DNA from 2 places in the Protofrankia sp. Cj3 genome. Region 2 is predicted to be linked to the other one. Evidence: predicted binding sites of a transcription regulator. Region 2 holds the regulator's gene; the other holds the start of a gene.
What was found. The regulator LexA, encoded in region 2, represses DNA repair genes until DNA is damaged. The targets are predictions, from matches to a motif close to CGAACNNNNGTTCG.
Positions count from the first base shown of each region.

Region 1 (3,391 bases), on a different contig from region 2:
ATGGCGAACGTCGTCCGCAAGTTCTACCGCTACCTGTCGGCTTCGGCGAACCGGAAGCTGGACGAGAAGGCCGATCCGCGGGTACAGATCGATCAGGCGATCACCGAGGCCCAGCGGCAGCACCAGGCGCTCGTAGGCCAGGCCGCCGCGGTGGTGGGCAACCAGCGGCAGCTGGAGATGCGGATGGCACGTCAGATCGATGAGGTGGAGAACCTGGCCGACTCCGCGCGTCAGGCCGTTATGCTCGCGGACAAGGCCAACGCGAGTGGTGACGCGGTCGCCGCTGATCGTTACGAGCAGACAGCCCAGGCCTTTGCCAGCCAGCTGGTAGCCGCGGAAGGTTCCCTGGCGGAGCTCAAAGGCCTCCACCAGCAGGCTTCCTATTCGGCCGAGCAGGCCCGCCGCGCCGTTGAGGACAACACCATGCGGTTGCAGGGACAGCTTGCCGAGCGCGCGCGCCTGCTGACCCAGATCGAGCATGCCGCCATGCAGGAGCAGCTGAGCAAGGCCCTCGACGGAATGTCCCAGCTGACTCCGCCAGGTGACACCCCGACGCTGGCGCAGGTCCGCGACAAGGTCGAGCAGCGCTACGCGGTATCGCTGGGACGTCACGAGCTTGCCTCCCAGGGCGTGGAGGCTCGGATGCTGGAGATCCGCAGGGCGGCGCTGGACGCGAAGGCGTCCAAGCGCCTGACCGAGATCCGCACGGAGCTGTCCGCCGACAAGGGCTCGCCGGACCAGCTTCCGGACCGACGGCCGCCGGACCAACTGCCGCCGGACCGGCCTTCGCCGGACCAACTGGAGCCCTGACGGGATGCTCGTGAGCTATCTGCCGGACCGGCTCCGCGCCGACATCGAACGCCAGCGCCTGATACGCGGTGAGCAACGGCTCGTTCGCGCTTATGACCGACGCCGGCGGCGGGCAACGCGGTCCACCCGGCTGTGGGCCGGGGTGGCCATCGCCGCGCCGACGATGGCGCTGCTGGAGGGCAGTTGGGGGTGGCTGGTGGTGGGAGCCGGCGCGTTGGCCCGGGCTGGCCTTGCCTGGCGACAGGCGCAGCTCGCCGCATCGTCGCCACCGCCGGCTCTGCCGCTGCTGTCACGCGCACGACTGTCTGGATCGGCCGCGGCGGAGCCGATGCAACGTGGTGAGGCGGCCATGGCCGCTCTTACGGCGATCATGCGGGCGTCGCCGCCGGGACCCGCGGCCGAGGCGGTCCGCACGGCGATGGCATCAGCCGCGGCGGTGGTGGACACCCTCCGGAATCGGGCACAGCGAGTTCTTGCGTGCGAATCGGCGGCCCGGGTGGTCACGGACGTCGATCGTCGGGCCGAGATCATATCGACGGTCTCGGAGCTGGTGGGCTCGATGAACGCCGGGGTGCGGGCGTTGGACAACATGTTGGCCGCCGCCAGCGACCTGCTCGCCTCGACGGTGTCGACACAGCTGACGCCGGGGCAGCTCGACAGTCTTGACCGCCAGACCGCCACGCTGCGTGCCTTCGCTGAGGGTATGCGCGATCTCAAGCGCTGACTCATATGCGGCGGTGAACCAGCTCTGGGCGGGTCCTGGGGACGGCGTGAGCCGGGATCGGGGCGGCCGTGTTCGGAGTCTGCCTCGCCGGTCCGACACACTGAGAGGCGTGCGACTGACCGAGTTCTGGGCGCGGATGAACAAACAGTTCGGTACCGGGTATGCCGAGTCGGTTGCCCGCGACCATGTGGTCGCCAGACTCGGCGGGGTGACGGTGCACGATGCCCTCGCCCGTGGTGATGATGTCAAGGATGTCTGGCGGGCTGTGTGCGACGAGTTCGAGTTACCCGCGCACGACCGTTGACCGGATGCACGGCGTGTTGACCATGATGTCGAACGAATGTTCGGCTATCCTGGATGGCAAGCGTCCAGGTCCGCCAGGGCCGCTGACGGCGGGAGAAGGCCATGATCGCGTCATCCGCGGCCGTTCGGTTGTCCACAGATCTGGCCCGGCGCTCGAAACTGTCGGACCTGCCCCCTACCGTCACCAACGTGGCCAAGACTCGACGACCTCAGCCTGGAGTGACTCCCATGGCAGGACTCGACCGTGAGAAGGCGTTGGAGAACGCTCTCGCACAGATCGACAAGCAGTTCGGCAAGGGCTCGGTTATGCGGCTCGGTGACGAAACCCGTCCACCGATCCAGGTCATCCCAACCGGTTCCATCGCGCTGGATGTGGCGCTCGGCATCGGCGGGCTGCCACGAGGACGCATAGTGGAGATCTACGGTCCGGAATCGTCCGGTAAGACGACCGTCGCTCTGCATGCGGTCGCGAACGCCCAGGCCGCCGGCGGGATCGCAGCCTTCATCGACGCCGAGCACGCGCTCGACCCCGACTACGCGACCAAGCTCGGGGTCAACACCGACGCGCTGCTGGTCTCCCAGCCCGATACCGGTGAGCAGGCACTGGAGATCGCGGACATGCTCATCCGGTCCGGCGCGATCGATATCATCGTCATCGACTCGGTGGCCGCTCTCGTGCCCAGGGCCGAGATCGAAGGTGAGATGGGCGACAGCCATGTCGGCCTTCAGGCCAGGCTGATGTCTCAGGCGCTGCGCAAGCTCACCGGTGCTCTTTCGCATTCGGGCACCACCGCCGTTTTCATCAACCAGCTCCGCGAGAAGGTTGGTGTCATGTTTGGTTCGCCCGAGACGACTACGGGTGGAAAGGCGCTGAAATTCTATGCGTCCGTGCGACTGGATGTCCGTCGCATCGAGACCCTGAAGGACGGTACGGATGCTGTGGGTAACCGAACCCGCGTAAAAGTTGTGAAGAACAAGATGGCGCCGCCGTTTCGGACGGCTGAGTTCGACATTGTCTATGGCGGTGGTATAAGCCGCGAGGGCTCCCTCATTGACATGGGGGTTGAACACGGCATCATCCGCAAGTCAGGGGCTTGGTACACCTACGATGGTGATCAGCTGGGGCAGGGCAAGGAAAACGCTCGTTCTTTCATGCGTGATAATCCCGACATCGCGAATGAGGTCGAGAAGCGAATCAAGGAAACGCTCGGCCTGGTGCCGTCGATCGACGCGGATCAGCCGTCAGCCGATCTCTGAGTTGATCTTTTTGTCGATCTTCGGGCGACAGGAGATCATGGTCGGTGGTGACGGCTGTGGATCGTGATCGAGGAGAAGGTGCGGACTCGATGGGCAGGGCGCGGGAGATATGCCTGCGCCAGCTTGAAACCCGTCCGCGAAGCCGCGCGGAACTGGCCGCCGTACTTGATCGTCATAGGATTGATCAAGAAGTGGCCGAGGTTGTGCTGAACCGCCTGGCCGAGGTGGGTCTGGTGGACGACAGGGCGTTCGCTGCCATGCTGGTTTCCTCTGCCCAGGTGAACCGTGGCCTCGGTC
Region 1 covers NZ_CAKJTR010000048.1:276-3,666, reverse strand. Annotated here, with positions in the region: gene MJ783_RS09020 (PspA/IM30 family protein) at 1-810, shown strand; gene MJ783_RS09015 (hypothetical protein) at 821-1,534, shown strand; gene MJ783_RS09010 (DUF3046 domain-containing protein) at 1,644-1,838, shown strand; gene recA (recombinase RecA) at 2,066-3,094, shown strand; gene MJ783_RS09000 (regulatory protein RecX) at 3,139-3,391, shown strand, end outside.
Region 1: recA (recombinase RecA) is a predicted target of LexA. The motif match lies at 1,868-1,881, and genes of this name have one in related genera.

Region 2 (3,391 bases):
GGCCAACAGGCGGGGGACCCCGATGTGCGCCAGCCCAAGAGTCTGTTCGGTGAACTCCAGCCCGAGGGCTCCCGGCGGCAGCCCCCGGCCACGCACGAGGTGTTCCACCTCGGCCGCGAAATCCGGCCGGATCAGCTGGTCGGCGGTGACGTTCACCCACAGGCGAGGTGGGCGGATCGTGGTCCCTGAAGCCATCTCGTGCCACGTCCGAGCCTCCGTCACAGCGGTCCGCAGCACCCAGCGGCCGACCTGTTCGGACAGGCCGGCCGCTTCGGCGACCGGCATGAACTGTGACGGGCGCATCAACCCACGATCGGGATGCTGCCAACGCAGAAACGCCTCCATCGCCGGGACCGACCCGTTGTGCAGGTCAACCTCGGGTTGGTAATGCAACTGCAACGATCCGTCGTCGAACGCGGCGCACAGGGCCGGGACGAGGTTCAGCTCGAGCGCGGTCACAGATGTCTCCAGACGCCGGGATGAACGGGTCGCCGGTACCCATCGCATGTCAGGCTGAGCTGACCATGCCCGCCACCTGATCGACGTCGGGATGGTCTAGCCAAATTATGCGGGGATCGCGGCGAAACCACGACCTTTGTCTGCGGACGAATCGGCGCGTCGCGGCAATGGTCGCGAGCCGGGCGGCTTCGCTGGATTCGATCTCGCCATCCAGCCACGCCAGGACCTGCGCGTAGCCCAGGGCGCGTGAGGCGGTGCGTCCTTTGCGCAGGCCCAGACCGGCGAGCGTCTGGACCTCTTCGACCATGCCGGCAGCCCACATCGCCGCCACGCGGTCGGCGACTCGGATATCAAGGTCATGATGGTCGAGGCCGATCTGGACGACGTCATAGACCGCGCGGTGTTCCGGTAGGGAGGCGGCGAAGCCGCCGGTGAGCTCCAGCACTTCCAGCGCGCGCACGATGCGGCGACCATTGCTGGCCAGGATGGCGGCAGCCGCTTTCGGCGCCCGCGCGGTCAGGTCGGCGTGCAACGCGGCCGCCCCACGTTCGGACAGTTCCTGTTCAAGGCGCGCGCGTACCGCCGGGTCGGTGCCGGGAAACCTGAGGTCGTCGATGACAGCCCTGAGGTAGAGCCCTGAGCCGCCGACGAGCACCGGGGTCCGGCCGGCACTGAGCAGATCGTCGATGACGGTTCGTGCTCTGGCCTGGTAGGAGGCCACGTCGGCGGTATGGGTGATTTCCCAGATGTCAAGCAGATGGTGCGGGACGCCTCTGCGCTCCCGCGTCGGTACTTTGGCTGTGCCGATGTCCATGCCGCGGTAAAGCTGCATGGAGTCGGCATTGACGACCTCACCGCCGAGTACGGCGGCAAGGTCGATCGCAAGTTCGCTTTTGCCGGCCGCCGTCGGCCCGACGACCGCCACCATGCGTCCGGCTTTCTCCCGGTCGGCACAGCCAGCCACGATCAGACCCGGCGCAGAACCGCGACGATCCGGCCGAGGATCGCCGCCTCGTCACCCGGAATATCGGCATAGGCCGGGTTCTGCGGTTGAAGCCATGCATGGCCATCACGGTGACGCAAGGTCTTGACCGTGGCCTCACCATCGATCATTGCGGCGACGATCTCGCCGCTGTCCGCGACCGGCTGTTGCCGGACGACCACCCAGTCCCCGTCGCAGATCGCGGCATCGACCATGGAATCCCCGACAACGCGCAGCATGAACAGGGTGCCCTCGCCGACGATTTCGCGGGGAAGAGGGAAGATCTCCTCAACCGCCTGTTCGGCAAGAATCGGTCCGCCCGCCGCGATGCGGCCGAGGACGGGTACGTAGGCCGCGTCGCGATGGCCGTCCGACGGGACCACCGATCCGTCGGCACCGGCAGCCGGCATCGCTGGTGCCCCGAGACGGAGGCTGTCGCGTGCCGCCGGGCGGACCGGTGCGTCCGCGGAAAGTACCTCCATGGCCCGCGGGCGGTGGGGGTCACGCCGTAGGAAGCCCTTCTCCTCCAGCATCCTGAGCTGATGCGCGACGCTGCTTGTGCTGGTCAGCCCGACCGCTTGGCCGATCTCGCGCACGCTGGGGGGGTATCCGCGGCGCTCGACGGCATTGCGGATCACCTCCAGCACCTTGCGCTGGCGGGGGGTCAGGCCCGACGCGTCCGCCGGCCCGTCCGGCAGGTCGCGCACGCTGCCGCGTGGTGGCCGGCCACGTCGGGTGCGGTTGGGGTCGGTGGTCATACCTGCCGTTCTCCTTCGTTTCGCGGTCGTGGCAGACTCCGCTCCCGGCGGACCCAGTGGTTTTGCCAGGAACCGGCGCTGGTGGTCACAACCGACATCTCATCGGTACGACCGTAACTGCCGTGACCGAATTTCTCAAACGTCTGTTCGAGCGTGTCGTGGCGATTCCGTCGGGGTCGTGCGGTAGAAACTCGATCGGGAGTTCGATCGAACGGATGTTCGTTGTTTGCGATCTCGGAGGTTGAAGGAGTGTGTGGTGGAGAGGTCGGCTGAGCCTCCGCTGAGGTTGACCAGGAGGGGTCGGGCGGTCCTGGTCGTCCTCGTCGCGGCTGTCTTCTGTCTGGTCCTGTCTCTCGCGCGGGTGACCTCGTTGGCCTCGTCGCGTGGGGGTGGCGGGCCGGCGCGTGTTCATGTGGTCCAGTCCGGGGAGACCCTGTGGGGGATAGCGCGTGGGCTGGCGCCCGAGGGTGACACCCGGGTGGTTGTGGCGCGGCTGGCCGGTATGAATCAACTCGGCACCACCGATCTTGTTCCGGGCCAGGCGCTTCGCCTGCCCTGACCGTTGGACACGCCGGCGGGTTTGCCAGGTCGTGGTGGCTGACTCTATCGTCCACCACAACATGTGGTAGTTACGAAGGTGTAAGTCATCAAGATTTTGGGGGATCGTCCGTGCGATGCCCGTTTTGTCGACACCCGGACAGCAGGGTTGTCGACAGCCGCGAGACCGAGGAAGGTGCCGTGATCCGCCGTCGGCGATCGTGCTCGTCCTGCGGCCGCCGGTTCACGACGATCGAGGAGGCATCACTGCGGGTCATCAAACGCAGCGGGGTCACCGAGCCGTTCAGCCGCGCGAAGGTGGTGGCGGGGGTACGCCGGGCGTGCCAGGGCCGACCGGTGGAGACGGACGCGCTGGCCCAGCTTGCTCAGTTGGTCGAGGACACGCTGCGTGCGTCCGGAGCGGCCGAGATTCCCTCGGACGAGATCGGCCGAGCGATTCTCGGCCCACTGCGAGATCTTGACGAGGTCGCCTACCTGAGGTTCGCCTCGGTGTATCTGGCCTTCGACTCCCTGGCGGACTTCGAGACCGCGATCGCCGGTCTTCGGACGCAGGCCAGGTAGTTCACCAGCTGGTTACGGCGTGTTTCGGAAGTCGTCGTTCGATCAGGGAGCCGCGTCCAGGTGGCTGCCGAAA
Region 2 covers NZ_CAKJTR010000025.1:29,107-32,497, reverse strand. Annotated here, with positions in the region: gene MJ783_RS05625 (EAL domain-containing protein) at 1-459, opposite strand, end outside; gene miaA (tRNA (adenosine(37)-N6)-dimethylallyltransferase MiaA) at 509-1,387, opposite strand; gene lexA (transcriptional repressor LexA) at 1,426-2,199, opposite strand; gene MJ783_RS05610 (LysM peptidoglycan-binding domain-containing protein) at 2,486-2,758, shown strand; gene nrdR (transcriptional regulator NrdR) at 2,869-3,318, shown strand.